2 linked regions of the Methanococcus voltae genome follow. Each later gene encodes a partner of the first gene's protein in a complex. Links are inferred from orthologs where the notes say so. Each region holds a gene or a part of one and is shown on either strand. Other genes may lie near its edges. The genes, in order: J3E06_RS02315 and J3E06_RS04190.

What was found.
Region 2: the proteins of J3E06_RS02315 (region 1) and J3E06_RS04190 are in contact, whole or in part, in a crystal structure (PDB 3CW2), measured with the Saccharolobus solfataricus proteins. The link is inferred for Methanococcus voltae from one-to-one orthologs. Residues at the interface, in WP_009989173.1 of Saccharolobus solfataricus: Val185, Arg186, Thr187, Asn188, Glu189, Pro190, Leu191, Gly192, Val193, Glu194, Ile196, Lys197, Ile200, Ser201, Leu204, Ile217, Lys218, Ile219, Tyr220, Thr221, Ile222, Gly223, Ala224, Pro225, Tyr227; in WP_009988771.1 of Saccharolobus solfataricus: Asp222, Lys225, Pro226, Gly227, Thr228, Gln229, Phe230, Asn231, Leu233, Lys234, Gly235, Leu259, Phe273, Thr274, Lys275, Tyr300, Leu301, Asp302, Pro303, Ser304, Leu305, Lys307.

What each region holds. Positions count from the first base shown.
Region 1 is NZ_JANUCR010000001.1:476,784-492,734, forward strand. What follows is about bases 13,195-15,951. They hold J3E06_RS02315 (translation initiation factor IF-2 subunit alpha), read left to right. Parts: upstream 13,195-14,055; coding sequence 14,056-14,847; downstream 14,848-15,951. Other genes in these bases: J3E06_RS02305 (50S ribosomal protein L44e), read left to right, coding at 13,195-13,408; J3E06_RS02310 (30S ribosomal protein S27e), read left to right, coding at 13,477-13,662; J3E06_RS02320 (RNA-protein complex protein Nop10), read left to right, coding at 14,976-15,131; arfB (2-amino-5-formylamino-6-ribosylaminopyrimidin-4(3H)-one 5'-monophosphate deformylase), read left to right, coding at 15,347-15,951. Also shown: tungstate ABC transporter substrate-binding protein WtpA, read left to right, coding at 1-280; J3E06_RS02260 (NAD(P)-binding protein), read right to left, coding at 486-1,718; J3E06_RS02265 (hypothetical protein), read right to left, coding at 1,939-3,753; J3E06_RS02270 (hypothetical protein), read left to right, coding at 4,042-6,759; J3E06_RS02275 (helix-turn-helix domain-containing protein), read left to right, coding at 7,364-7,681; J3E06_RS02280 (class I SAM-dependent methyltransferase), read left to right, coding at 7,686-8,756; J3E06_RS02285 (hypothetical protein), read right to left, coding at 8,784-9,827; J3E06_RS02290 (selenium metabolism-associated LysR family transcriptional regulator), read left to right, coding at 10,209-11,099; J3E06_RS02295 (DNA polymerase sliding clamp), read left to right, coding at 11,463-12,272; J3E06_RS02300 (hypothetical protein), read left to right, coding at 12,376-13,149; more of J3E06_RS02305, read left to right, coding at 13,127-13,194. UniProt on the Methanocaldococcus jannaschii protein: eIF-2 functions in the early steps of protein synthesis by forming a ternary complex with GTP and initiator tRNA.
Region 2 is NZ_JANUCR010000002.1:322,085-338,099, reverse strand. The notes cover bases 22-2,842. They hold J3E06_RS04190 (translation initiation factor IF-2 subunit gamma), read right to left. Parts: upstream 2,137-2,842; coding sequence 907-2,136; downstream 22-906. Other genes in these bases: truD (tRNA pseudouridine(13) synthase TruD), read left to right, coding at 2,618-2,842; J3E06_RS04195 (NOL1/NOP2/sun family putative RNA methylase), read left to right, coding at 22-787. Also shown: more of J3E06_RS04195, read left to right, coding at 1-21; more of truD, read left to right, coding at 2,843-4,027; nadC (carboxylating nicotinate-nucleotide diphosphorylase), read left to right, coding at 4,073-4,954; J3E06_RS04175 (phosphoadenosine phosphosulfate reductase family protein), read right to left, coding at 5,018-6,121; J3E06_RS04160 (DUF2798 domain-containing protein), read left to right, coding at 6,721-6,969; J3E06_RS04155 (hypothetical protein), read right to left, coding at 7,025-7,426; J3E06_RS04150 (methanogenesis marker 17 protein), read right to left, coding at 7,537-8,097; 5'/3'-nucleotidase SurE, read left to right, coding at 8,554-9,363; J3E06_RS04140 (Rpp14/Pop5 family protein), read right to left, coding at 9,415-9,825; preflagellin peptidase FlaK, read right to left, coding at 9,892-10,590; J3E06_RS04130 (MarR family winged helix-turn-helix transcriptional regulator), read left to right, coding at 11,217-11,672; J3E06_RS04125 (IMP cyclohydrolase), read right to left, coding at 11,773-12,402; J3E06_RS04120 (4Fe-4S binding protein), read right to left, coding at 12,553-12,777; KEOPS complex subunit Cgi121, read left to right, coding at 13,028-13,546; hisD (histidinol dehydrogenase), read left to right, coding at 13,747-15,021; J3E06_RS04105 (undecaprenyl-diphosphate phosphatase), read left to right, coding at 15,192-15,950; J3E06_RS04100 (hypothetical protein), read right to left, coding at 15,990-16,015. UniProt on the Methanocaldococcus jannaschii protein: eIF-2 functions in the early steps of protein synthesis by forming a ternary complex with GTP and initiator tRNA.

The sequences.
Region 1 (15,951 bases):
TGCAGATATAAACTTAGGTGCTTACGACAAAGCTGAAAATTACGGTAGAGCAAGCTTATTAATCGAAAGCCAAAATAAAACAATTGCTGCTGCACCAATCGTATATGGTGTTACAGTACCTACAAATGCAGAAAATAAAGCTGCAGGTGTAGCATTTGTTAAGTTTATCCTTGAAAACCCACAAATATTCGAAAATGCAGGACAACCAGTTATTAAACCAGCTATTGGAAATGGAAATGTTCCAGCAGACTACGACGGTTTAGTAGAAATGACTGCATAATTAAAAATAATTAATTTCTTTTTTCTATTTTTTTATTTTTTAAATTAACAAGTATAAGTTTAAATTATAAGTTTATTTTCACATTGTTATCATATTATTTAATCTAAAAAAAATAAAAAATAAAATGAATATGAAATATAAAATAATAAAATTATTTAAAAATAAATAATAAAAAAAGAGATATAAAAAATACCGCATATTATTTTTAATTAATCCCTAACTTATTAAGATGGGCTAAAACTTCAAGTACACTCAAAGCGACACCTTCAACTTCAATACCACCTTTTCCTTTTACCCCGTCGCCAACTAAGTAAAATCTATCGTTAATTACAGGTTTTACATCGGTCCCGTTTGATGCGTGATTAACAGGACATTCATCACGGTAGGTTTGTATTGCAAGTATTTTATAACCTTCTTTTTTATGACCTACAAACTCATTTGCAAAGATATCATCAATATCTTCTAAAACCAAATCTATTTCATCATTTACGTTGTTTTTTATCTGAGTAGCGTGTGCCATTATCAAATTATGCCCTTCTTTAGCTAAAGACTTATCTACGTTAGAAGGTTGATTAAAACCATTTAAACGCTCTGATTCTGTAGTAAATACTACACTATTGTGATTTATTAGCTTATTTTTAGACCCTATACTGATTTTAATACCTTTTGAAGGTATTGGCATATTTTCATTGTCAATAAATTTTAAATTACTAATTTTTTGAGTAATTAATGGGGATGCATTACTTATAAGTATATCAAATTCGTTATCATCATTTATTGAACATTTTTCTCCAGGATTTTCTGGAACATATATTTTATCAACATTGTAATTTGTATAGATTTTTCCGCCGTTTTTTAAGATTACAGTTTCTAAAGCATCAATTATACCTTTACAGCCACCCATTGGTATACCCGGCCCACCAAATTTATGATAATGTTTACTAATGGCAATTACTTCATCTATGGGGGTATCATAAGAAGATAAACTTAAAGCCCATCCTGTGAATGAATTTCCCACTTTTTCAGCTATGGGTATGCCTTCCAAGAAAGTTCCAAATGACATATTTTTATCAATAGTCCCAAGTTTTAAGTCAGTCAACATTTTTAAAGCTTTTAATTTATCTTTAAAACTTACAAGCTTTTTCAACTCTTCAAATCCATAGTTAGTATTATTAATCCTAAAAAGTCCGTCAGGATTTGAATTAATTATCTTTGCACCACAGTTTGATTGTTCGACCAACTGTCCAAAAAAACCATTTGCACCGTGTGGTACCATATGTAAAGCACCAGTTGTTAATTGATAACCTTTATAATTTAAATTTGTAAACCTTCCGCCAATGTAGGGGAGTTTTTCATAAATAGTTATTTGATGATTTTTTGATAATATTGCTGCACTAAATAATCCACCCAATCCAGCACCGATAATTCCTATTTTCATAATTACACCCATAAATTTAAAATTTAATTTTAAAAATTTGATTAACTAAATTAAACACTTTTTGTTATTATTTATTGTATATCTATAATTTATAAATAACTTATACATTTTAAAAATAAAATTGAAAAATAGGGGAATAATATAAAATCTAAAAAAAAGAAATAACCGAAATAAAAGAAATAAAAGAAATTTATGCAGTATTTGTATTTTTATTTATATATTACATATTCTCATTTGCAAACTTTAAATAATATTTACCATTTTCTAATTTTGGAGCAGATACAGATTTAGTTTCATTGTCATAACATGTAATCTGAGGTTTTCTGTTTGAATTTGTAGTTAATACAATATATCCATCCGTTAATCCCATATTTGTCGTATAATAATTCTTAGTCCAATAGGAATATTCTTCAAAAGAACAAATCCATACTCTATTAGATTTTGTCAAATTTTTCAATACATTTTTATCGAAATAAACTGAATCACTTACATAAACTCCAAATTCTTCATCTTCTGGTTCTTTATAATAACTTTGAACATATGAAATTAAATTTTTAGTTTCCAAGAAATTTGGAACTTGTAATATTGACACATTATTTTTAATATAGTAATTATTCTCACCAGGGACTACGATATATGTGATACCATTATCGGAGTTAACAACCGTAGACCTCCAAAATATATCGTCATTATATTTGTTATCAAATAACATATCTGTTAAATTTTCATCCGAGGAAGGTAATATGATAGCATTTACTCCATTCGTAGTTAAATAACCATAATTCTTACAGTACCAGTAGTTAAATACGTCATATATGTTATTTAATTCATTTTCTTGCCTTAAAGAAACTTGTTCATCGCCTAATGTCCAGGTTTGTCTTGATATATCGGAATAACTAACATCTTCAAGAATTTCGTCATCATAATATCTGAAATAACCAGTTTCAGAAGCTCTTGAATTCATCCAATAATCCCCATTTGATAAATATTGGTAATCATAATTTGTAGGGTAATAACCGCCCATTGGGTCATTTCTAATTGAATCAGGGCTTTTATCTAAATATATCATAGGATAAAAACTAAAAGCCAATAAATCATGCTTTTTAAGATAGTTATTATCATACCCATTTCCACCCCCATAACGAGAATATATATTATCGTTTCGGGTTTCTTGTCTTAAAAATTCTTCAATTATATAAAACTCGTGATATTTAGAAATAGGTTCTTTTGTATTGATATCTAAGACATTTAAGTTTTCAGCACCTGTAGATATATAAGTATAATTTGACTTAATCTCATTAGAATATTCATCAATTATTTTCAATTTTTTTAATATTAAATCGGAATCAATCACATCTACAATCATATTGTATCCGGAAATCTGAATAACCCCATCACCGGTGTTATCTGGCATAACATTTTGTACAGCAACACCCCAAATTAAACTTTCATTGTATCCGTTTGGAACTTTGTTTAAATATGCAAATTTCAAACCATATGAAGATACATAAGTTCCTAAGAAATCCATAAATTTCTTACTTTCAAAATCTGGTTCTTTTGGCAAAAATATTTTTTTAGGTGCTACTTCCACATAATCTTCATAATATATCTTCTGCCTATCAAATACTTTTAAAACATAATATTCTTCGTTATCTAATTTAAATAATGCATTAGGATTATCCATCGACCCACCAACATAGTTGGCATACTCAATACTTGTATAAATCCCAAGTTTTTTCAGAAATTCTTCTCCCTCATTATTTACTCTAAAATTTTCATCCAAATAAAATACAATCAAATCGTCAGAATTTAAATATTTTTCCAATTCATACTCTGATTGAATATTTGAAAGTGCGATAAATTTAATAGGTTCTTCACTTACCCATTTGTAAGCTACTTCAGAACTTACAGAACCCATCAAACCAAAAAAAACTGTAAAAAGTATAAGCACAAAACTTACACTCCTAAGTTTACAGCTGTATCCACTACGCATTTTAAAAAGATTTTTTAAATTACGTTTGATTTCCGATGTCATTTGTTCACCCAATCTAAATAATATAATAATTATTACCTGTTATTAACAATAAATTTAATAATAATTTTTGTATAGTTTAACAATAATCCCTAAATAATATCAACAGCTTGAAAAATTACAAATTTGATTATATATAATATATTATATTGCTTTTTAAATTTTTATAGCTTTTCAATTTATAAATATTACGTTCAGTTTTAAAGGTTATATACATAAACACTTACACAAAAAAATATTAAATAATGGATTACAAATTTACAATATTTAAAAATTAAAAAATGGGATAGTATGAAGATAAAATTTAAAGCAGTTTTAACTCTTTTTTTATTGCTAATTTCAATTACCTCCGGATTTTGCGAAGATGAAGAAGGGGTAAAAATTAGTAAAATATGGAATCAAGGACAAAATCCTATGGAGGGAGGTCCTATGATTGATACAAGTTCCCCTATAATTTATTTAAGTTTGGTAAATTACGATGAATACCAACAAAACGTGAAAGTGATTGCAACTTGGGATGAAAATACTTGGGAATCACCCTACATACCAATACCTCCTAATAAACACGTTGAAAAAATTGTGGAAGTTCAACCTAAATTTACAGAAATAGGCGAAAATGACTTGGATATCGAATTAATTAATGATAATGGCGAAAATGTAGGTTCTGAATCTATAACCATAGATGTTAGAAGTCCCATTGACGTAAAATATATTAATTGTAGTGATAGTTATTCCAAAGAAGATAAAAAAAATGTAGAATATTGTGCAGGAAATTGGTTTACTACAACTTTAGAAAGCAATCCCTATGCACAGTCGGATTATGAAGTAATAACTTGGATAAGTGCAGTATCTACGGATTATGACGATGATTCAAGTGAAGCTGACGAAAATGACGAAAATGTATATTATAACGGAGTTAATGATAAAAAAACATTATATATTTCGTTGAACTCCGAAAAAGAAGTGAGTTTTAAAATTCCAAAAATAGAATGTGAAGATAATCAATTTAAAATACAAGTTCACACTCAAACGATGGGATTACATAGTTATACTACAAATGAACAGGAAACTGTTAAGAAAAAAGTAGATGAATATATCACTTATGACCTTGAAGAAACTGAAAAATTATTTTCATTCCCCGTCATATTGAATAATTTTGAAGTATTAACTACTATAAATGATAGTTATGATGATTTAATTAAAGATTATTATTCTAAATATCAAATACAAGACAAAGAAATTATGGATTATCTAAATAGTGGCATATATGGAAATTCCAATATGATGCCAAGAGCATATCTTAAAAATGAAAGATACCCTGTAGTTTTAAAATTAAATTATACCAATAATTATGATGAAGATTTATCATTAAATGTACAAATAAAAGATAATGATGGATATATTATATATGATAAATCATCTAAATTTGAAGAATCTGAAGATACTACGCAGTATGTGGTTGCAAACGTAATGCCTGATAAAACTACATTAAACATAATTACGGAATTAAAAACTTCGTCAGGTTATTTAATAAATAATCCAGAAGAAGATATTGATGGCGAATACATAGAAGTTCCGCCAGTTTCAATTAAAAATGTAGAATATCCTAATGATGATGATGTTCAAAGAATATCTGACCATTCAGGAAATATATTAGTAGGTAAAACTTATCCTTTAAAAATTACTCTTAAAAATATATATAATAAAACAATTAACGGTACTTTAGAGTTTTCTGATGAATTTGTAGATGGTGCTGTTAATTATAGTGAAAAAGAAATTAAATTTAGATTATCTGCTCATGAAACAAAAACTTATACCATAAATATTAGTTTTGACAGGGAAATAAATGGAGATATAGACGTAAAAGCCATAATTCCAAATAAAATAACAGAAGAAGACCACGGATTAAAATTACATTTCAATGTATTCAATATCTTCAAAGTGGGTGAAGTAAAATATAACAATACAGTATTACCAAGAGCTACAGTTGTGGGCGATACAGGCGGATTATTTGTACCTCAACCGGTTGCAGGATTTGAAAATGAAGCATATATAACTATAAGAAATAAATTATCTGTTCCAGTAGATTGCACCATGCAAATTGAAACGTATGATTTAAAAGGGAACTTAAGAGCAGAAAGTAATCTTATAAATACCCAGTTAGCTCCTGGTTATTCAACATTAGATTATGAAACTTTCAATTTCCAAATAAAATATGACGAAGGATTTAATGGATATACATTACTAAGAATAAAACCATTTAATGAATTTAAAGATTTTGAATATTGCTATTTCATAGGTTCTACGTCAACCATTGACCCCCAAATGAACGCCAAAATAGGCAGATTCTCAAATATAGACATTTTAAGTAAAATTAAAAGTAATACTATAGAGTCAACCACCGTTTTAGCACCTATAAATATATATGACTTTGAAACTCAGGAAAATGGACTATCTTTAAAATTATCTTCGGGATTAGTAAGTGTATATCCAGTCGACCTTAACTTAGAATACTGGATAACTATATACAAAGACGATGAAGAAATTTATGAAAGTACGCCTAAAAATATATATCTTCATTCTATGGAAGTAAAACCTATCACATTGAACTTCAATGATAAATTAAACGATGGAAAAGTATATACTGTAGAAATAAATACTAAAATTCCAGATTTTGTTAGTGAAAATGGAGTTTTAAAACCAATCGTCTTAAAAAAATCTATCAAAGTAAAATATGAAAATGGAGTTAATTCCATAATTGAAGATGATGAGCTAGACACTGAGGAAACTGGGGATAATAAACCCACTGAAAACGAAAATAATAGAAATAATGAGGATGGAAATAGTCAGACATCTACAGAAAATCAGTACGATAATGAAGATAGTAATAATACGACTAATGACGAACAAAATGAAGACAATAACTCTGACGATTTAGTCTCAAATATATTCAATTCAATAACTGGTGCAATAAAATCAATACCATTTATTGGCGGATTTATAAATTAAATAATACTTATAATAATTTATTTTTTAAAAATTTTTTAGAGTTTTTTGATGTTTTTTGTAATATAAATTTTGATTTTTGTAATATTAAATAATACAATATATTAAATATGAACAAAATATAAGCACATTATATCATATTTTATGCTTATTTATCAGGTTATGAAAGATAATTATAAAATATAACGACTAAATATTATTAAAATATCAAATAAGGTATTTAAAGACTACTATTTAAAAAATAGACTTTTTTAAATAATTTTGTATTAATACTATATAAATCATTGGTGTCCAACATTTATACTATATAACAGTTTCGATATATACCCCAAATATTGTCCATTAATAAATCTAATATTTAGTTCTTTTAAATAGGTTATATTTATATATCATAAACAATACAACTATAATATAGTTTATTTAGTAATACGACCCTTTGTAAATATTTAGAATAAATATTGTTTCAATATTAAATAATAAAACTTATTTCTTATCGATAATGTTGTTAAGATTTTGTAGTAATTTAGTAATAGTTTATAAGTTAAATAAGTCCCTTTAAAAGGGTTTTAGACAATCCTCCGAGGTGTCATAAGTGGGTTCTCATGACATGATGTTTATAAATCCTACAATTATTAGGTCTTTAAACAAAAGTAAACTTCGAAAACGAATAGTGTACTTCCTATACGATGTCCACCCCCACGGAACTTACTTATCTGAATTATCTCGAAGAGTTAAATCAGATCCAAGTAATGTTTTAGGGTGTTTAAAAGGCATGGGCAATCGGTATAATGGCAGTTCTTCGCTTATTGAATTAGGTTTAGTATCTTGCGATGGAAGAGAAGGTATGAAAATATACCAAATGACGGAATATGGAAAGACTGTTGTAGAATATTTAAAAGATTATGATTCTTCTGATAAATGGTGAAATCATGGATAGATTTGATTATACAAGTGATTTAGAAGATGGTAAGATGAATACAGAAGTTGGGTACTATAACGATATTTCAATAATAGAGGAAGAAGAATATATGAAAAAATTTAGATGTATGGATTATGCCGTAGAATATCTAAATAATGAATTATTAGGCACATTTTTTAGACAAGGTCTAAAATTTGGAATATATAAAATAATTGATTTACATATGCCTACAAAAGAAAATTTGCTTTCTATGGTGGAATATCCAAATAAAGATTTTATATTGAAGTATGTAAATACCGCAATTAGCTTGGGGCTTATCCGAGAAAATTACGATGACAATACCCTTGAATTAAATAATGAATTTAAGTATTCGTCTATTCATCCAAAATATCAAGATTTAATGGATGATTACATTGCACAATATGATTTCAGAACGAGTCTATTCCAATATGCTTTAATAGGCTACAATCATCCAGAAATATTATTAAACTTTAAAAAAGATGCAGATATATGGGATATGCTTTTAAATACTGAATTTATGGACATTACCCGAAGTGCAGCTTCTGAAGTTTTAGAAATTAAAAAAGGAGATTATATTTTAGACGTAGGTTGTGGTTCTCGTTCACCATTATACTTTAGCTCCAAAATAGCGCCAAATGGTCAATATACAGGAGTGGACATATCTAAAAAGCTAATAACAATGGCAGAAAATAGATTGGAAAGAAATGGTATCGAATGTGCAAAATTGAAAACCTTAGATTTTGGCGAAACCATACCTAAAACTAAGTATGATAGCGTAATATGTACTCATACTCTTAGTTATGCGAAGTCTCCGAGATTATTCTTAAGAAAAATGATGGATTCATTGAAAAAGAATGGAAAATTAATAATTATTGAAGAATTTTTCAAAGATTCTGCTAATGTAAACGTAGAATTATTTGAATTCTATCAAAGTTTAAATAAATATTTCATAGGATATCTTTCAAGGTCTGAAGTAATAGACACACTTGAATTATTGGGCTATGGATTTAAATATAAATTCTTAGGAAATTGTGGACTATTAATTGAAAAAATTAATTAAATTATTTTTTATTTTTATTATTCTTATTTAGTGTATTTGTTTTGATATCTCGTTTATAACATTTGATATTTCATCTAAAATTTCTATATTAATATAGTTTAAATCTAATTTTTTTATTTCTAAAACTACTCCGTCTTTTAATATTCGATTTTGATTTGGACATTTTGTAATTATAGATTTACCATTTGACAATTTAATATGTTCATTTATTTGTTTTGAAAATTTATTCGGATTTTTAGATGATATAAATAAAGAAATACCCTCTTCATTTAAAAATTCTGAATCTTTTATCTTTTCTTTTAAATAATTACCATATTCAACGTATTTTTCATATGTTTTTTTTGCATTTAACGCCTCATACATTATCGAACCATAAATATTTGGAATTTTGTAGGTTTTCTGCACTTTTTTAATATTATCTTTTATTTTCTTTGAATTATCTGAACTATTTATTAAATTCATAAATTCATCTGAAAGGCCTAAAAAACCACCATATTCGCAATTTATAATCTTAGGGGAGCCTGTAGAACATACTATTATATCCCCATATCCACAATCGCCACCTACTTTTCCAGAAATATCTTCAAATAATAAAATATTGTAATTATTGCACATATTACGTATTTCTTTTATATTTTGACTTTGCAAATACCCTGCAGAAGAAGTAATAAACAAAACATTTAAAATATTTTTTGGAGTCGATTCATTGCTCTTTTCATAGTTCAAATTTTCGAAAAATGTTTTTAAATATTTGGGATTTATTACGCCGTCTTCGGTTTTTAAAATATTTATGTCAAAATCTAAAAGTTCTGCATAAGTTTCAAATCCTTTCCAAGCCCCCATATCAGGTATTATTGCATTTACACAAGTTTCCACACCCAAATCATTAGCATAGAATTTTAGAATATTGCAAGCCATATATATTGAAGCGTCTCCCGAAGGCAAATAATGGATATTATAATTATTTTTAAGAATTGAATTAATTATTAACGAAGTTTCTTGTTCACTTCCTTCTTTCGCTAATAATGCCTCATTACAGGGTTTTCTATAGGGTAATACTATCATTATCATCTCCCCCTCCAATTTAAAAATTTAATAAATGTTAAATCATTTTAAAAATTATTATACTATTCATTAATAAATACAATATTATCCATTATGGTATTAAATTATTTATTTAGTATATTCCATATTTAGATTAATTATATATATTAGTTTTTTTAATATGTATTATTAGTTTAATATAACTATACTATCAAATTGATTGATACATAAAATATTATAAATTAATACATATTTAAGATTATATCAAAATTGTTAAAATTATTAAGATTATTAAGATTATTAAGCTTATTAAGAGTATATTAGCAATAAAATGAAAATATACCAACATAAAATAATATAATAAGTTATTTCAGTAATTAAAAGTAAAAAGAATAATGTAGTGATATTATGGACCCAAAAATAAGTTATTTTCAAACTTTTTTATATGCTGCAAAAACTAAAAGCTTTTCGAAAGCTGCTAAAAGATTGGGTGTAACCCAAGGTACTGTTAGCAATCACATCTCCGTACTTGAGAAGTTTTTTGATGCACAATTATTCTTAAGAACTCCCGAAGGCGTTGATTTAACCGTTGAAGGTACTATCTTATTAGAAAATGCGGAAAAAGTATTGGAATATATTAACAATTCAAAGCAACAAATGAAAATGTTGCATGAAAATCCTGAAGGTATTATTAGAATTGCTGCGAGTACGACACCTGGTGAGTACTTAATACCAAGTATTATTAAAGAATATAAAAAAGAATACAAAGATGTCAACTTTGAAATTCAAATTACCGATTCAGAAAAATGTTTCAAATTGCTTGAAGAAAGAAATGTGGATATTGTTGCAGTCGGTAATCTATACGACAAAAATTATGATAATATTGTAATCGGCAAAGATAGGTTAGTTTTAGTAGTTCCAAATGACCATTCATTAGCTAAAAAACCAATTGCAAAATTATCTGACGTATTAAAGGAAGACTATGTCGATAGAGAAGTTGGTTCTGGAACTCGTGAGATACTAATAGATGCTTTAAATAAAAAGGGATACTCAATGATGGATTTACACACCGTTATGAGTTTAGGAAGTACTTCTTCAATAATTACCGCTGTTTCAGAAGGTTATGGAGTAAGTATCATCTCAGAAATCCCTGCAAAAAAATCAGCAGATGCTGGATTTTTGAAAATAGTTCCAATAGAAGACTTGGACCTTACAAGATACTTATACTTGGTTAGAGGCAAAAGACCTAAAAATCCAAGTGCAATAAAATCTTTCTGGGATTTTGTAAAAGGAGACTAATTTAATAACTATAATTTAAATTTATGCTATTTATTTTATTTTTTTGAATAATTTAAAAATTTTCATTTTCATTAGGATATTTATTATATATTAAAATTATATCTATAACTCATATTATTATTTAAAAAAAAAATTAATATAAAATCAAAAACAAATCATTATCTACATATAGTTATTTACATATAGTTATTAAAATATAATAAAAAATGTTTAAATTTGATTATATAATTATATAATTTATAGCCATATGGATTATAATTACATTAAGTATCTATTGTATTGTTAATATATTGTTAATAAATTTACAATCGAATTTTTAAATACTAAACAAAACGTATTATTTAAAAAAATAGTGGTGAGCAAATGTTTAAAGCAGTTTGTGATGCAAAAGACTTCAAAAAGATAATTAATGCTACAAGTAATTTAGTAGATGAAATATGTTTCGAAGTAGACGAAGAAGGAATTAGGGCAAGTGCTATGGACCCTTCGCACGTGGCTTTAGTTAGCTTAAACATTCCTAAAACTGTGTTTTCAGAATATATGAGTGGAATACATGATTTAGGTATTGATTTGGAAGCCCTAAAAAAGATAATGGCAAGGTCTAAAAGCAATGATAAAATAATTATAGAGTTTGATGAAGAAAAAAATAAGTTGCTTACTACATTTAAAAATAACGTTACAAGAAACTTCTCAATGGCCTTATACGACATATCATCAAATAATTTAAAAGTTCCAGATATAGAATATCCTAATAAAGTATCTATAAAAGCAGGTGCATTTGTAGAAGCTTTAAAGGACTCAGAATTAGTTAACGACCACATTATTTTAAGTGTTAATTCAAGTGATAATCAGTTTGTTATATCTTCAAAAGGAGACTTAAACTACAGTGAAACCATATTTTCACTTTCAAAATCAGAAACCGAAGTTGTAAATACTGAAGAGTCTGAAAACAATGGAAATGAAGAAGTAATAAACAATGTTATGGTTGATTACAAAGTATTGGAAAACTCAAAAAGTACATTTAATCTTGCATATTTAAAAGATATTACAAAATCTACAGCTTCAGATGATGTTTTAGACATATACCTTGGCGAAGATATGCCAGTTAAAGTAGAATACAATATTGGTGGCGCAAAATTAGTATTTTTACTTGCTCCAAGAATTGAATCTTAATTAATCGATTAAATTAAATCAAAAAAATCAAAATATACAATTTTTTAATTTTTTTATGTTAACAGTGTTTAAAGAATAATATAAAATAAAAATAAGTGAAAATATGTACAATAAAGCTAAAAATGCTTTTTTTGATGAAATAGCCTCTCCAAAATTGCTTAAAATATCAGATACGATGTATTCAGATGTTAAAAAGTATGTTGAGAGCATTTCTAAAAAAGACAATGTCAATGAATTTGATATAAAAAAAATCAATCGTTTAAAATATTACTCATCTTCATTATTAAAAATAAGATTATACAAAATTATTATTTTAAATGAAAATCCCGAATTATTGATTGAAGATGAAAAGGAAATTTATAAGATTATCAATAATCTTATAGATAATACTTTATTTAGTGATAACCCAAATTTTTTGAACAATTTTGAAACTATAATCGATAATTCAGTGCAAAAATTTGATATTATTGGTACAAAAAGTACAAAAACTGAACAAGAAAAAAGTATACCTCAGTCTAATCCTATATCAAATGGCTCTACAGAATTATCCGATGATTTAAAAGAAAATTTTGGAAAATCAAGTGAAAATTTTGGAAAAAATGAACTTAAAAATGATTATTCTTTAAATTTAAACCCTGATTTTCAAGATAATGTTAATAAAAATATGAATGATGAAATACCAAAAGTTATAAATACTGAAAGAGATATTCATATTGTAAGAGTCAATCATAAATTTCCATATTTTACTGATGGAAATTGTGTTTATGGTTTAAATAAAAATGATATAATTTCTTTAGATGGGAGATTTTCAAAAATTTTAGAGAAACACAATATAGTGGAACAGGTGAATATTTATGAAAATGAAAAAGAAAATTAAAAGATATTGCCCATACTGTAAAAAACATACCGTTCATACAGTTGAAAGAGCTAAAAAGAGAAAAGCAAGTGAATTGAGAAGAGGTCAGAGGTTATTCAGAAGAGTAACTGCAGGTTACGGGGGTTACCCAAGACCATTACCTGGTGGAGCAAAACCAATTAAAAAATTGGATTTAAGATACAAATGTGCAGAATGTGGAAAAATGCACACAAGAAGCAACGGTGGATTCAGAGCAAGAATGTTTGAATTAGTTGAATAAGTAAAATTCAACATATTTTTACATTTAATTTTTTAAATTTTATATATTATGAAATAAAGGTGAGAAACATGGAATTGATACCAAGACCAAAAAGCAGATTTTTAAAAGTACAATGTACAGACTGCAACAACCAACAAGTTTTATTTGGATGTCCTTCAACAGTTGTTAAATGTACTGCATGCGGTAAAACAATTGCAGAACCTAAAGCTTCAAAAGGTTCAATAAAAGCTAAAATACTCGAAGTATTACAATAAATTATACAATTGTATAATATTGTAATCATAAGACTCTTCTTTTTTATCATTAAAATTTGACATTGTTTTATATTATTTTATCAATTGTGTAAAATTATTGTATAACTTTATATATTATACATTAATATTATATAATATAGTATAACTTTAATTTTGTAATTTATAACCTTGCTAAATTTATATTATTATTTTTATTATTTCGAAAAATATATAATATGAAATGTAGATTAGGAAAATAAAACTTATTAACCTAAATTAAAAAGAATGTTAAAATAAACTAAAATAAACTAAAATAAAAGTAAAAATAAAAACGTAATTAAAAAAGTAAAAAAGAATATTTCATCTAATTAAGGCTAATTAACTTTTTTACTATAAAATTTAAGGTGTAATATCATGAAATCTAATTTTCCCGAAGAAGGCGATATCGTAATAGGAAATGTAAGTGATGTTAAGTCATTTGGTGCATTTGTTGAGTTATTAGAATACCCTAAAAAAGAAGGTATGGTCCACATTTCTGAAGTTTCATCAGGTTGGATTAAAAACATAAGAGACCACATCAAAAAAGGTCAGAGAGTTGTTGCAAAAGTTGTAAGGGTAAACCCTAACAAAAATCAGATTGATTTATCATTAAAAAGAGTTACCGACCAACAAAAAAGGGCAAAAGTTCAAGAATGGAAAAGATTCCAAAGAGCTGAAAAATTATTACAATTTGCATCCGAAAAAATGGGTAAATCAATGGATGAAGCTTGGAAAGAAGTTGGGCATACAATTGTAGAAGAATTTGGAGAATTATATGTCGCTTTTGAATCCTTAGTTATAGAAGGAGAAGAAGCTTTTGAAGATTTAGACGTACCTGCTAAATGGACCAAAGAATTAGAGAAAATTGCAAAAGAAAACATCGAACTTTCAAATGTTAAAGTAGATGGCATTTTAACACTTTCGACCACTGAACCAGACGGAATAAAAGTAATTAAAAAAGTAATTAAAAAAGCAATCAAAGCTAACCCGTACGAAGATGTTCAAGTTGAAGTATCATATGTTGGAGCTCCAAAATATAGGATTGAAGTAATTGCACCAGATTACAAAAGCGGTGAAGAAGTCTTAAGAAGTGTGGCTAATGAAGCTATAACTGACATTGGCACATATTTAAACGGAACAGGCGACTTCGTAAGACTTGAAGAATAATAATAAAAATAATAATAAAAAATAAAAATAATAATAAAAAATAAAAATAATAATAAAAAATAAAAATAATAATAGTAATAACAATAGTAATAAATTAACATAATATCCATACTCACAAAGGTGAGATAATGCAATTAAAAAAATGCACGTCATGTGGTGAATATACAATGAAAAACGTTTGTAAATGTGGGGGTAACGCTATAACGGTTAAACCTCCAAGATATTCACCCTTGGATAAATATGGGGCTTATAGAAGAGCTTTAAAGTTTAATGAAAGAAAATAACTAAAAAATAACATAAATTATTAGTATATTATATTATATTATATTATATATTATTATACTATATTGTAAATTATAATGTATAATATATTAGATACATTTTTTTAAATACAAAACTCTATTTTTTTTAAATCTTATATAAGATGGATTACAAAAATTAATATAAAACTATTATCGTATATATTACTCTATTAAATTACAAATTTTATTGTGATAATATGGATAACTTTGAGTTAAGACTAAATTCAGGAAAATTAATCGATAATGACAGTAAAGTTCATGAAATAGGCGTTATTGCAATGGGTTCTTATTTGGAAAATCATGGTTCTGCATTGCCTATAGATACAGACATAAAAATAGCTTCATATGTAGCTTTAAATGTAGCTTTAACGACAGGAGCTAAATTCTTAGGTACTGTTTGTACTGCCACAGAATATGACTATATTAAACATGGCATCCACAATTCTTTAGAGGATATTTTAGAAGAATTGGAAGAAATAATTATTAAATATTCAAAGATAGGAGTAAACAAATTTTTAATAATTAATTGTCATGGCGGTAATTCAGACGTTTCTAAAAAAATAGAACAGTTGCAAGAAAAAATTAGAAATAATTTTAAAGAATATGGAACTACTGAAAAAGAATTAGAATACATTAAAAAAATAAAATATAACTTTAAAGAGTATGGAAATACTGAAAAAATTAATATTAAAATAAAATCCTTTGGATATATCCACGCATATAGTGAAGAGTTATCTATCGGTAAATGTATTGGAATTTATGATGAAACAAAATTTAATAAACATACACCTGAGAATTATGG
Region 2 (16,015 bases), on another replicon or contig:
TAAATATATAAGAGTTAATACATTGCAAATAGCACCGGAAGAACTTAAAAAAAGGCTTGAAAATAAAAAGGTTGTTCTTGAAGATACCTTTTTAGATTATGCCTTTAAAGTGGTTAGCAGTCCTTTTTCAGTTGGTGCAACTCCCGAATATTTATACGGGTATTATTTTATGCAAAGTATTTCCTCAATGGTGCCCGTAATTGCTTTAAATCCACAAAAAAATGAGCGAATATTGGATATGTGTGCAGCACCGGGCGGTAAAACTACCCATATTGCTCAATTACTGGAAAATGAAGGCGTAATTTTTGCAGTCGAAGTAAATAAAAACAGAATTAGAAGTCTTACCTCAAACGTTAACCGTATGGGTATTAAAGACGTTGTTACAATAAATACAGACTCTGTTAATTTAAAATCTGAAGAATTGGGCTTATTTGATAAAATATTGTTAGATGCACCGTGTACTGGAAATGCTTATAAAGATAGTAGCAGGATTAAAAATAGAAGCGACATTTTATTTTGCTCTAATCGTCAAAAAGAGCTCATACATACTGCCATTAATTTATTAAAGTCTGGCGGAGAATTAGTTTACAGTACTTGCTCACCAGAAATAGAAGAAGATGAAGAAGTAATTAGCCATATTGTAAACCTTAGAAATGACGTAGAATTGATAAAACTTGACAAAAACGACTATAAAGGATTAAACATCCAAGATGCGTTAATAAAAGGTACACTTAAGATATTACCACCTAATGAGCCATTTTACATTGCTAAACTTAAAAAATTATAAAATAGTTTTTTTATTTTTATTTTTAAAATAATATAATTATGTTATATTAGATTATATTAATTTATAATTAGATTATATTAATTTATAATTAGATTATATTATGTTATATTAATTTATAATTAGATTATAAGACCGTATCCTATTAATCTCCATCTTGAACCTATTTTTCTGCTAATTGCTACCCTATCACTTTTATCAGCGCAAATTGGCAATTTTAATTTAATATCTACTTCTTCAGGTCTTGCTGATGCGGTTATACCCACGGTTGTTGAAGTACCTACGTTTAACATTAAAACTTCGTTTGTTTTTAATGGTTCGATGGTTAATTCATCCTGTGAACCTACAACTCTCTCGAGTAATTGAGGTTTTATAGTAATTTGTTCTAATGTAGGAGGCAAAGTTCCTGGTTTTCCCGCAATACTTCCGTTTAAAGCATCTGATTTTGTTAATGAAGGGTCTAATTCAGTACCAACACCAATTAAACCACCTGGTTGTGCTTCTTTTACCTTTTTAGAGCCTGCACCGAGTGATGTTATTTTTGTTATTATTGGTTTCCAAGATGTTTTGTTTCCTTCAACAACTTTGATACCAGGTCTTATTTCGATGTCTGCACCTGTTTCTAAGATACCTTGAATAATACTTCCACCGATAACTCCACCTTTTAAGTTTTTAATAGGTGAACCTGGTTTATTAACGTCGAAACTTCTTGCAACGTGCATTCTAACGTCTAAAGTGTCGTCTCTTTTTGGTGTAGGTATATATTCTTGAATTGCACTTAATAATATGTCCAAATTAGCACCGTGGTGTGCTGATACCGGAATTATTGGTGCGTCTTCCGCAACAGTTCCTTTTACAAATTCTTTTATTTCATCGTAGTTTTCGACTGCTTTTTCACGTGAAACTAAATCGATTTTATTTTGAACAATTAATATGTTTTTAACGCCTAAAGCATCTAAAGCCATTAAGTGCTCTTTTGTTTGAGGTTGTGGGCATGTTTCACTTGCTGCGATAACTAAAATAGCCCCATCCATTAAGGAAGCTCCTGATAACATAGTTGCCATAAGTGTTTCGTGTCCTGGCGCATCTACGAAAGAGATTTTCCTTAAAACTTCTGGTTTTTCTCCGCATTCACATTTAGTACCTACAGTATAAGCCTCAGCACCTTCACATTTTGGACATTTTTTAATTTCACAGTCTGCATAACCCAATCTAATGGAAATACCTCTTTTTAATTCCTCACTGTGAGTATCTGTCCAAACACCGGTTAATTTTCTTGTTAAACTTGTTTTACCATGGTCTACGTGTCCAACCATACCAATATTTACTTCGGATTGTTTCGTTCCTGTCACTGTTTCCCTCCTGAGTGATTTTTTTTATAATTTATTTTTAAATTTTAATCTTGAATATTGCTTAAATGACTTAATTTTTTAAGTTATTTTTCAATTTATTATTATTTCTCTTTTTTTATTTTTAATTATTTTTAATTATTTTTAATTATTTTAATTCTTAAATACCGCATACTTTACAATTTATACTATATACTTTACAAATTGTACGATAATACATCTTTATAGGAATCTGACGTACATTTGAAAATAAAATAAAATATTTATAAGTTTTATAACATAATTATAAATTTATGTACAAGTACTAATATACTAAACAATATACTAAATAGCGTACTAAAAATTATCGGTGTACACATAAATAATAATATTTAGATTAAAAGAAGATAGTTATTTATAGTTTATATAGGTTTGTAAAATTAAAATACGCTGATGAAAATTACTAATTTAAGATTGATTGGTAATAAATGGAGATTGTAAACACATGGAAACTTATAAAAAATTTGAATATGTCGTAAATGAAAGAAAAAAAGAAAGTAATAAAAATATTTCAAAATTTAGAAATAATTTCCGACGAAAATTTAGAAATATAAAGGTTAAAAATGATTTAAATGATTTAAAACTAAATATTGAGCATTATATTACAAATTTTAAACGGAATGACGGAATTGTAAAAGAAAATCCTGAAGATTTCATCGTAGAGGAAATTTTAGAAAATAGAATGGTTTTAGGAGCCAATGAAAGCTTAAAAAATCAGATTGTCGATGAAGAGATTCCCGAAGAATTTAAAGATGTAGAACGCTGGAATGGGTCTTTTTTACACTTTACGGTTGAAAAGGTTAATTACAACACTATTGACGTAATAAAAGACTTAGCAAGACTAACTAAAACCAAAAGAAAAAACTTCGGTTTTGCAGGCACAAAAGATAAATATGCGTTAACAACTCAAAGAATGGGATGTTTTGGCATTAAACCGGAAGTTTTAGAAGCTGTTGGTAAAAATGGTCTCGTGGAAAAAAGAGGCGGTCAATTTATAATACGAGATGTTTGTAAATCAAACAAAAAATTGAGAATGGGTAATTTATGGGGCAATAGGTTTTCTATTAAAATTAGGGACGTTGAAGAAGAGGGGGAATCCTACGATGCTAAAAATTTAAGTTTAGATTATGTGATTAACTACTTTGGCGTCCAACGTTTTGGGCTTCAAAGACCGATTACTCACCTTGTAGGTAAACATATCTATGAAAGAGACTTCGAAACTGCTTTTTATATTTATTGCGGTACGCCAATAAACGAAAAAGGGCTTAAAAAAGAAGCAAGAGAAGCCGTAGAAGATGGAGACTTTAAATTAGCTTTAAAATTGTTTCCTCGAGAAAGCGAATATGAAAAAAGACTAATACAACAGTATTTAAAATACAAAGACTACAAAAAGGCTTTTTACGCATTTGCTCCACAACTCAGAAGTTTATTTGTGAATTCCTATCAATCATACCTGTTCAACGAAATATTAAATAAAAGATATGAATACGGATATGGTGCACTTGAAGGCGATATTTTAGAAGATGGCGTACCTACTGCACCACTTTGCGGTTATAAAACGGAATATTCTAAAGGTATAGCTGGCGAAATTGAAAAAGAAGTGTTTGAAAAATACAGTATAGACTTTAAGAAGTTTAGAATAGAAGATTACGGTAATTTTTCAGGTCTTAGACGTAAAATGATTACTCCCGTTTATAACTTCAAAATTGAGAAAATTTATGAAAAATTGAATAATAACAATAATTCTGAAAATTTAAATTCAAAAGAAAAAGCCATATTAAAGTTATCTTTTGAATTAGAAAAAGGAAACTATGCTACAATTGTAACAAGGGAATTTACTGGTAAATTATCTTAAATAGTTCATATGATATATACAATATGAATAATATGATGTGATATTATGATAACAAAACACGCTATAGATATATTGGAAAAATCACTGACATATGACGTTGGTTTTGGAGATTTAACAGTTGAAACGTTGATACCAAAAGATTTAAACTGTAAGGCATTCGTTGTTGCTAAAGAAAATACTAAAATTTGTGGTATGGATTTTGTAGTCGAATTTTTAGAAAAAAACGGCATATCTTGTAAAAAATTGTATGATGAAGGGGATTATATAGATTTTAAAGATGTTAAATACTCCGAAAATTCCAAAAAAAGAATTAAAATATTGGAAATCAGCGGTAATGCTCAAAAAATAATCACATATGAAAGAACAATTTTAAATTTTATGATGCACTTGTCTGCAATTGCAACAAAAACTTACGAAATCGTTTCAATGGTTGAAAAAGTCAATCCAAACGTTAGAATCGCTTGTACTCGAAAAACTTTGCCACTTTTATCGATGGTTGAAAAATACGCTGTTAAAGTAGGCGGTGGGGATACTCATAGATATAGGCTTGATGATATGATTATGATTAAAGATAATCATATTGAAGCGTTAGGTATCGCCGAATGTATGAAAAGGGTTAAAAAAGTTAGTTTTAGTAAAAAAATTGAAGTAGAAGTCGATAATAATACTCAGCTTCGAGAAGTAATAAACCATAATCCTGATATAATTATGCTCGATAATTACAACGACTCAGCTATTGAGGAAGCATTAGATATAATTAATAATTACCATTTAAATGGTTTTAAACCCATTATCGAGTTAAGCGGTGGAATTACTGAAAAAAACGTGTTAAACTATGCAAAGCACCCTATTGATGTTATTTCGATGGGTTGCTTAATCCACTCTGCAAAAGCGGTTGATTTAGGTTTGGATTTAGAAAAAATTTAAAATTAGTATTCTTTATTTTATCTATATTTTAATTCATTATTCTATTTTTATTCTATTTTGTAATTACCAACCTTGCCATCTTGAATAATTAAAATTATCCAAGGTTAATGTTTCATTTTTATTATTATTATTATTATTATTATTATTTTCGTTATTATAGTTTTCAATACCAATATTATTAGTATTATTCTTTGTATCATTGCTCATTGTTGATTTTGACGAATAAAAATTATTTACTGCATTTAAAACTATCTTTACATTTTCTTTTGTCTTCGGAAGTACTAATATGTCCTTTGAGGGCAACAATATTGAAGCTCGGATATTATTTTCCCTTGCAATTTCTGTAAGATATTTATTTAATTCAAAAACTTCGTCAAATAAATCCGTTGATATCCTTTCTTCAGGGTCGCAATATTTTAAACAGCAACCTTCCCTCCAATGCCCTATTTTATCGCCTACTTCGTGTACACGTTGTACATTTATACCATAGTGCTCGTGAATCGCCATAACGTCATTTTGACTTAATCTTAAAAGAGGTCTCAAAAAATAAGTATCATAACGTCGAGGAATTTTCGAAAGTTCCATTTTATGATAAAAATCTTTATCTTCAAGTTTTGGGTTTTTTTCCCTCAAATCATCTAAAATTGGCCCTGAAATTTTTTCTAAAGCAGTATCTCCAGTTATTATAATATCAAAACCATTTTCTTTTGCATATTCCACAGCCCTAAGTTTCATAATATCCTTACAGATTCTACAAATACTCTTCCCTTTTGCACCTTTAATCTTTTTAGAAAGTTTTTCCGTTATATCGGGGAATATAATAGGTACATCGTACTTTTTAGCTAAGTTATCAGCTTCATTTTTGGAAATATCCCAGCTCCAGTTATGTACGTAATGAATACATAAAACGACATTGATATTTAGTTCTTTGCATAAAGCGAGAGCTGTTGCACTGTCTTTACCGCCACTTAACATTAATAGGGCTTTTTTATTGCATAAGTTATTTTCTTTTAAGTTATATACGATATTTTCTTTTAATTCATTTAAATCGTGTAAATTTCGTTTTTCGATTGTCCATTGTGTAAACTCTAAATTTTTAGGGGGTTTTTCAGCATTTTTTATATTTTTTATATTTTTTATATTTTTTATATTTTCGGTATTTTCCATATAATCACATATTACATTAATCTTGAATTTATAAGTTATTCGTTCAATAATCATAGAATTTCATTATATTAATAGATTATTTTTAAGATTAAAATATTCTTTATAATTTAAAATTATTCCGAAAGCTTTATATAGTAGAATACTTAATGGTATATTGCGAGAGATACAATAGAGAGATAGATATTGCTCTTTTGGGTTCTTTTATGTGCAGAGGTGGTTGAGCTTGGTCAAAGGCGTCGGACTTGAAATCCGATGGGGCTTTGCCCCGCAAGGGTTCAAATCCCTTCCTCTGCGTTTTTTTATAAGACGTTATATTCATTAATATGAATATAGGGATTAATTGAATATGTTAATATATCGATGATATGTTACGATACTTTTTTAAGTGGGCTGATAGCTCAGCCTGGGAGAGTGCCGCATTGGCTATGCGGATGCCGCGGGTTCGAATCCCGCTCAGTCCATTTTTAATTTACTTGATTATTAACAATAACTAATTTTTAAACATTGTTTTTAATTATTAATTTTAAATATTAGATATCTTAATATTATTTAATAGCCAACGTATCAATATAATATCCAATATACCAAAATGGTGAATAATGACTACAGAAAAAATAAAAATAAAAACAAACTTTAAACAACAAAATATCATTTTTGGAGTAATTATGGCAACGTTAATGGCCTTTGGAATGTCCCTTGCGATGACTGCGTCTGTTTTAGGATTTAATAAAACATTATTGTATGCTTGGCCATCTAAATTTTTAATAGCGGTTGCTGTAGCAGTTCCTTATTCATTTATTGCAAATCCAATTGCCAAAAAAATAACTTCAAAAATTTTAAAAAATTAAAAATTAATATACCATTACAGTTAAATATAACGTTAAAAATAAAATTAAAGTATATTTATAAATCATATTTTACAATAAAATACACATTTACAAGTATTTCATCAATAGCATCTTTTTTATCATTTGATTCAATTTTATTAAAGATTTCTTCTTTTTCAGAAATATTGTTATCATTATTTGATAAATGAATTGTTTTACATATATCAAAACTCTTAAATAACACATCTACCTCAATATTTTCAGGTAATTGCTTTTTAAAACCTTTTAAAATGTCAAAAAGTGCATTTACAACATTTTTAGCTTGTTCTTTTGTAAAAAATTCTGAATTTTCTGGAATATAGGATATTTCAGTTTTTAACTTTTTGTGGTCTTCTAATTTTAGCCAATAATCGCCAAATTTGGTGCCTTTTATGACATAATCTTTTAATTCAAAGCTTCTTGAGATGGTATTTTTCATAATTTCCCTTTAATTCCTTTTTAAGTTTTTTTAGTTTTAGTATGTATTCTTTTTATCCCCATTATTAATATTCTTATTTTATAATTTCTTATTTTATAATTTCTTAATAATTAATATCTTACGAGTGAATTTTCTAATTTTTCTTTTAAATCTTTTGCTTCCTTCAACCATTCTGGAGCTATTGGTTTCTCTGAAGCTACCATAACAATTGATTTACCGTGTAAAGTTTGTCTAACTCGCATACCTTCAGGAAATACCCTATTCATAAAATCTAATACTTTATCGATAAATTCATCTTTTGCGTCGTATATTTTTGTGTTTAACTCGATATCCGAATCTGTTATTATTTCTAATCTTGAAGGCTGGTCGATCACATTTATTTTTTCCAAGAGTTTTGGAGCATATGTTTCATCTATGATGTTTAACTTTTTAATTACCTTCCCATCTTGCTTTGATTCTTCACTGATTTCTGCAATATCTCTTAAACTAACTGCTCTCGAGGTAGACTTGGGCAATGCCCCTATTGTAAAATAAGGCTCATCTAAATTACAAATCATAACAACTTGTAGTACGGATTTACCTAAAACCAAGTCTTCAAGGTTTGTTTGTATTATTCTATCATATATTTCCTTTCCATCCGGGTCAGTACATTCTACGGTTATCTTTGACATAAATATCCCTTAATAAGTTTATTACAATAATTTTTACGTATTTTACTAATATATTATATGGAATATTCTATTTAAAATAATTTATGAATAAAATTTGAAATATGATTATAAATAACCTCAAATAAATTTAAATAAATTTAAATTTGAGTTAAAAGTTTAAAAAAAGGTGCTCTCAGTATCTGTGAGTTCATCATACACAAAATTACTAAATTGCCATAATCCGATAGTATATGACAGTAATATTTGATTTCAGTAGAGATGACAATCATCATCGAGCATTTAATAATATTTTATACGTATTTTTAATTATTTTTAATTATTTTATATTTAAAATACCTGTCATTTTATATAAAACTTAAACATTTATAATATATTTATAATATTTGAATACAAAATATTATTTAATTTAAAAATAATTAATAATGAATAAAAAATAAATTAAATATTGGTGGTAAAATGGACAAACTTGATATATTATTAGTTAATGACGATGGTATTCAATCAAACGGATTGTTGGAGTTAAAAAATACACTTGAAGATAATTTCGACGCAAATATAACTGTTGTAGCCCCCTCAAATCAGCAAAGTGGTATCGGTAGGGCTATAAGCTTATTTGAACCACTTAGAATAACAAAAGTTAGACTTCCTGACTGTACTGAAGGTTTTGCCGTTTCTGGAACGCCTACGGACTGTGTTGTTCTTGGAATATTTAAAATACTTGACAAAATACCTGATTACGTGGTATCTGGCATAAATATCGGTGAAAACTTAGGTACTGAAATCACCACGTCCGGAACTCTTGGGGCTGCTTTTGAAGGTGCTCACCACGGTGCAAAATCAATTGCTTGTTCATTACAAGTCAAAACAGACGATATTAAATTTAATGAAGGTCACGCACCGGTTGAATTTAGAAATTCCGCCAAAATATTATGCAATGTGCTTAAAAAATCTATTGATTATAACATATTTGAAAGCGGTTGCGATGTTTTAAATGTAAACGTTCCACACGAAGGGGATGAAAAAACACCTTGGGAGATTACCACACTTGCTCGAAAGATGTACACGACCCACATTGACCAGAGAAAAGACCCTCGAGGTAGGGACTACTATTGGCTTGATGGAAGCCCCGTTTTTGATGAAGAAGAAGGTACTGATGTACATACTGTACGATTAAAAAATAAAGTTTCAATTACGCCCCTTACATTAGATACTACATTAAAAGACTTGGAAAGGTTTAAAAAAGAATATAACGATAAATTAATTTAATTCATTATTTCTTTATTTCTTATTATTATATATTTTTATTTTATATTTTTATTATATATTTTTATTTTTCAATTTATTTTGATATTCTCTTTTTTTCCTTTGAATTATTTTATAATAAGGCTCGTGCGGAACTTTTAAGAATTTTTTTCGGATATTCTTTATCGAATTTGAAACACCCATAATTCTTATATTTATTGGATTTTTTTTATAATGGCTTAATAGTATTAAAGAAGCTTTTACGTTATCTACTTGTGTCCTTTCGACCCTTAAAATACCCATACCATTGCTATAATCAATTAACCAAGGATTAGCCGTAGCACATTCTTTAAGTCCGCAGTAATCAATTATAGAAGTTCTAATTATGCCGATAATATCATCATTTGAAAGTTCTTCTTTATGGAGTATTTCAAACGCCAAATATCGCTTTTTTTCCCGTAATGTTGGTGGTAATGTTTTTAACATATTTTAACCTTTATTTTTAAATTTAATTTAATTTAATTTAATTTAAGTTAATTGAATATACTAAATTTACAATGGCAATATAATACTAATTATTTTATCCCCTAAAAATGGAGTAATAACATATGATATCGCAATTGGTACAAGTAGCGGTAATTCTGGAGTTGCCCATACATATTGAGTATCTTTATATTTCGACAAATCATAGTTTCCAATATCATTTACGGAAGGTATTAATTTAACATCTTTTCCTTTTCCTAAAACTACCTTATTTCCTTTTTTAGCTTCTGCAACAGTTATATATTCTCCAATTAACATTAAAACGTATTCTTTCAATTTCTTAGGCTTTACTCCGTTTGAAAGGTTTTTAAAGAACAAATAAATTGGTAATACAATCATTAAAATAACTCCGTTAAATAAAACTAACAAAGGGAACCAAGGGATATATTCCATTGAATATAGGGGTTGAAGTGAGGAATATATCGGAAATGCGTAAGCAGGGATTAATGCACCCATACCCATTAGTATTTTACCATCTGCGCCACCGATACCCAATACAAACATTAAATAACCGATTATAAAACATATTATGAATCCAGCTACTGAAGAAATCACTGGTGTAAAGCTACCTGCAGTAAATGATAAATATAGTGATAAAAGCAATCCTATGACTGCCATTCCTATCCAAATATAATTTTCTATCTCCCGAGATTTGATATCCTGTATAGAAGCTAGTATCAATCCCAAAAGTCCTATTGTATATGCCATCAAGTTATCACGTTTTAAATTTTTATTTTATTATTATTCTTATTATTATTCTTAGTATTATTTTATTTTAAATTATATGGTTTTTTAGGTTTTTATACCCCTTAGTTTCATATAAGTTCATATTAACACTACCATTTATTACATATGTACTACAAATTTTTAAATATAGCAACTTTTTAAGATTATTAGCGAAAGTAATATATATTAAGATAATTATTTTACATTCGAATGTATTTATTATTGCACATTATTACCAAAATTTTAAAAATATTTAAAAATTTTAAAGAATATCAACTAATGATATATAATGGCGACAAAATTAAATTATTAAATATGTTCAATACGCTAATTTCTAACATATTTTGTATATTTGATATAGTATATTAATTACCTTAAACATATATTCAAATATATAAATAAAGATAATTAATTTATATGGGAATTATTAAGAAACGAACTAAATATATTAAATATATGGGCAAATAATAATACTAAATCAACAATAATCAAAATATGATACACGCCAAAAATATACTAAAAATATACTAATAGTACATTTATAATCCATAACAATTTACTAAGTATATCAATCTCGCCATATAACCAACATCATAACGGGTGATAATTTGGAATATACTCCTAAAGATTTAATATCTCACTACATATATTTGATACATTTAGAATTGAATATATTAAATAACAATTTATTAAAAGACTGCGAAATCACCTCCTCACAGTTTAGAGTGTTATCTTGCTTATGGGTGAAAGATGGATTGACACAGTCTGAAATACATGAATACTTGGGCATAAAACCATCTTCAATCTCCGGATTAATCGATTGTCTTGAGAAAAAAGGTTTTCTTAAAAGAGTAGTGGATAAAGAAGATGCAAGGATAAACAGAATATATTTAACCGAAAAAAGTGCAGAATTTAAAGAATGTTGCTGGGAAAAAGCGATTAACTTAAACAATGAAATATTAGATGGTTTTAACGAAGAAGAGAAAGAAGAAGTTAAAAAGACACTTGAAAAATTATACGATAATGTCCACAAAAGATTGTTAAACCAAAATAATAAAGAATAAATTTTATTTTATTATTTTTTTATTATTATTTTATTAGTCTTTAAAAAAATTAAAATATATTTATTTTAAAATATTCATTAATAAATTATAATTAAATAATTTATATCAATGATTTTTCAATACCGTTATTTGTAAGCATTACTGTTGCACAAGTTACTGGATTTTCAAAGTATTCGTGCTCCATTATGTTTTTAGAAATCTCTTCCGCAGTTTTCACGTCAACAGCTATTGTTTGATGACTTGTTATTTTGCATCCTTCGTAAACACTTAAGTAGTATGCTTCACCAACTTCTAAATCAACTTTTTTAACTCTGATGTCGTCTTTTGATACGTATGACATGTAAGCTTCGTTTTTGCTAAAAGCTACAGATATCCTTGGAGTATTGTAATCGTCTTTTTCATAATCCATTGCAATCATAGTTAATGAGAGTGCATCTCTTAAGGGTAAACCCAACCTTATTTTATCTGCAATAATATCTGTTTGTGAGCCGTTTGTAGCCACAATTACGTCATTTTCGGAATTATTTTCATCTTTTACAATTTTAACACAATTATAAGTAATATATGTATTTTTAAACATTTCTTCTAAGTCTTTTGGTACTATTGCGATAGTATTTTCATCCATTTCTTTAGATATCCTATTAGGGAAACTTCTACTTGATACCCTGTAAGTCACAAAAGGATTTCCTTCCTCTGTTTTGCCCAATATTAAAAATCTTCCAAGATACATTGTAAATCACCGATTAAATAATTAATTTCTTTATAAATTATAAATATACTTAGTAATTTGGATTACTAAATGCAATTAGTGTAAATATTAGCTTATTAATTTATTATTATTATTATTATTTTGATATTTTGATATTTTGATATTTTGTTATTATTTTGTTATTACCTTTATTGCACCAATGGTACAGTAATCTACACAGACATGGCACTCGATACATTTTTCAGTATCAATCGTAGCATTACCTAATGCAGTTATTGCTTCTTGCTCGCAAAATGGAACACAAGCCCCACAACCAACGCAATTGTTATCAATTTCTATGGAAAATGAATTTTTGCCGTTGTTATCGTTATTAACATTATCATTTATTATTGACATAATTTCCCCGACCCATATGGAAGTCTTATTCATTATATTATTTTGGCATAATATTTTGTTATATTATTATCTTATTATTTTAATAAATATCTTAAGTATTAATTTAAGTATTAATTTAAGTATTACATCAAATATAATATGTGTTATTTTATTAAATATTATTTATAATTATTATTTATAGGATATAAAATATTGAGTATATCAAAGAATAGTATAAACATATTATTTATTCAAATACAAATGGGATATTATGAACAAAATAATAAAAGAGAACACCTTTGAAATTAACGATAAAAAATATATTATACTTGGAATTAAAAATGCAGTTGTTAATAATGAAATATTTCAATTAAATAAAAAATTCGAATTTCAAATGATAAATGCGGACTATATTGCTACTATAGAACATATAAAACACGCCATATTACAAGCGATGACTAAAAAAAACATTTCCAATAATTTTTGGGTTGAAATTCTTGTAAGAGCTTCAGCTACTCGTCAAATAGCTACGGCAATTAAACTATTGGGTGCAAAATCTGGCGATGTATGTTTAATATGTAATGATGAAGAAACAGCAAACATAATTATTGATAAAATCGGCGGAATTGTTCAAAAAAACAGCGTAGAATTTTTAGATGTTCCAAATGATGTTAATAATGAGAAATTTAAAAAGATTGTTGAATTATATGGGTTAAAAAATGTTAATTCATCTAAAGAATTAGTTAAAAGAGTACTTGAAGAAATAGCAATTATTGAATGTAAGGTTTAAAAAGATTTGAAATATTTAATTAGTTAAAATATTATCATTTATAAAATCTTTAATTTATTTTTCAGTTATTTTAAAAATAGGGTGCATATTTATATATAACCGTACATTTTAGATAATATATAAATTAACATAAATTTTATGTATTTTAGATAATTTTTATTTAATCTTGGAAAATAAGAAAGTAATTGAGGTATATCATGATTATTTTCAAAAAAATCGATGAATTAAACGATGAAGAAATTCAAATAATAATGAATCGTAATAAAACAAACATGGACAATATCATACCTATAGTGAGCGATATTCTTAAAAACGTTAGAGAAAATAAAGATTCTGCCTTAAAAGAGTACACTAAAAAGTTTGATGGCGTAGATATTGAAGATTTTAAAGTTAGCAAGCAAGAAATTGATATTGCTTACGACAATGTGGATTCAAAAGTTGTATATAGCTTAGAACAGGCTTATGAAAATATATACGATTTCCACAAAGCTCAGCGTGAAAATTTAAAAGAATGGGCTTTGGAAAAAGACGGAATTAGCACTGGGCAAATCATAAGACCTATTGAAAAGGCTGGTTGCTATGTTCCCGGGGGAAAAGCATTCTATCCATCATCTGTATTAATGACCACAGTACCGGCAAAAGTTGCAGGGGTAAAAGAGGTTGTAGTAGCTTCTCCACCAAATGGAACGGAAGGGAATTACGCAACTTTAGTAGCTTCAGATATTTGTAAAGTAGATAGCATCTTTAAATTAGGTGGTGCTCAGGCAATCGCAGGTTTAGCTTACGGTACTGAAAGTATCCCTAAAGTTGATATTATTGTAGGTCCTGGCAATATATTTGTAACCACGGCTAAAAAATTAGTTTACGGAGAAGTAGCTATTGATTTCCCCGCTGGACCTTCAGAAGTCTTAATAATTTGCGATGAAGAAACAAATGCGAATTATGTGGCTCTTGACTTTTTAGCACAGGCTGAACACGACCCTAACGCTTCGTGTGTGATTACTACAACCACCGAAGATAAAGCTGTTGAAATTAAAAACAGGATAATTGAAACTGCACAGCACGCAAAGAGAAAAGAGATAATAATAAAGGCTTTAGAAAATTCTGCAATAGTTTATGGTAGTTTAGAGGAATGTATAGCTTTATCAAACGAATATGCTCCTGAACACCTTGAAATAATGACTAAAAACCCGAGAGAAGTCCTAAAATACATTAATAATGCTGGAAGTATCTTTTTGGGTCATTATGCTCCTGTACCTGTGGGAGATTACGCAAGTGGTACAAATCACGTTTTGCCAACTTCGGGCTGTGCTAAAATGTACTCAGGTCTTAGCGTAGAAACCTTTATTAAAAAACCTACAGTTCAAGAATTGACCCAGGAAGGTTTAAGAAGTATTTCAAATGTTATTACCACAATTGCGGAAGCAGAGGGTTTATATAATCATTCGGAAGCTGTTAAAGGTAGGTTAAAATAATAAAATAATAAAATAATAATAAAATAATAAAATAATAAAATAATAATAAAATAATAATAAAATAATGATATATATCAATTTTATCACTATTTTTTTAAAATATATTAATTAAAAATTTACACGAACCACGAAAATTAAAAATTAAATTAAAATAAATTAAAAGTGAAAATATGTTGGGATTTGAACAAATCATACTCGGAATAGTCCAAGGGTTTACGGAATTTTTACCAGTTTCAAGTTCTGGACATTTGGCAATTATATCAAAACTGTTGTCAATTGAACCACAAATAAGTTATTTTGCAGCATTGCACTTTGCAACATTTTTAGCAGTTTTTATGTTTGTTAAAGACGATATAGTAAAAATTACCAAAGGATTAGTCCAAAAAGATAAATCTTCCAGAGATTTAAGTTTTAAATTAATAATATCCACCATACCGGCGGTTATCGTAGGGCTATTACTTAAAAGTTATTTCACCTCACTTTATGGGTCTTTAAAAGTTATAGGTGTTTTATTAGCCATTACGGGTATTATGATGATATTATCGGATAAAATGACCTCTGGGACTAAATCCATGTATGATATAAGTCATAAAGATGCTTTACTGGTTGGACTTACTCAGGCATTTGCAATATTGCCTGGTATATCACGTAGTGGCTCCACACTGTTTACTTCAGTCTATAGAGGTATGAAAAAAGAAGATGCTTTTAAATATTCATTTATAATGAGTTTACCTATTACTGCAGGTGCAGGTATTCTTGAATTAAAAGATGTAGCTTTGACTTTCGATTCAGTACTTGGTTTAGTATTTGCCACTATTTCAGGATTAATCGCATTGTCAATTGTTAAAAAATTAATAATAGATAATAGATTAAAGATATTTGGATATTATTGTATTTTAATGTCATTTTTTGTAATTGTATTCTTATAACTAATTTATTTAATATTTTATTACTATTTTATTACTATTTTATTTATCTTCCTCTTTTTCATAAA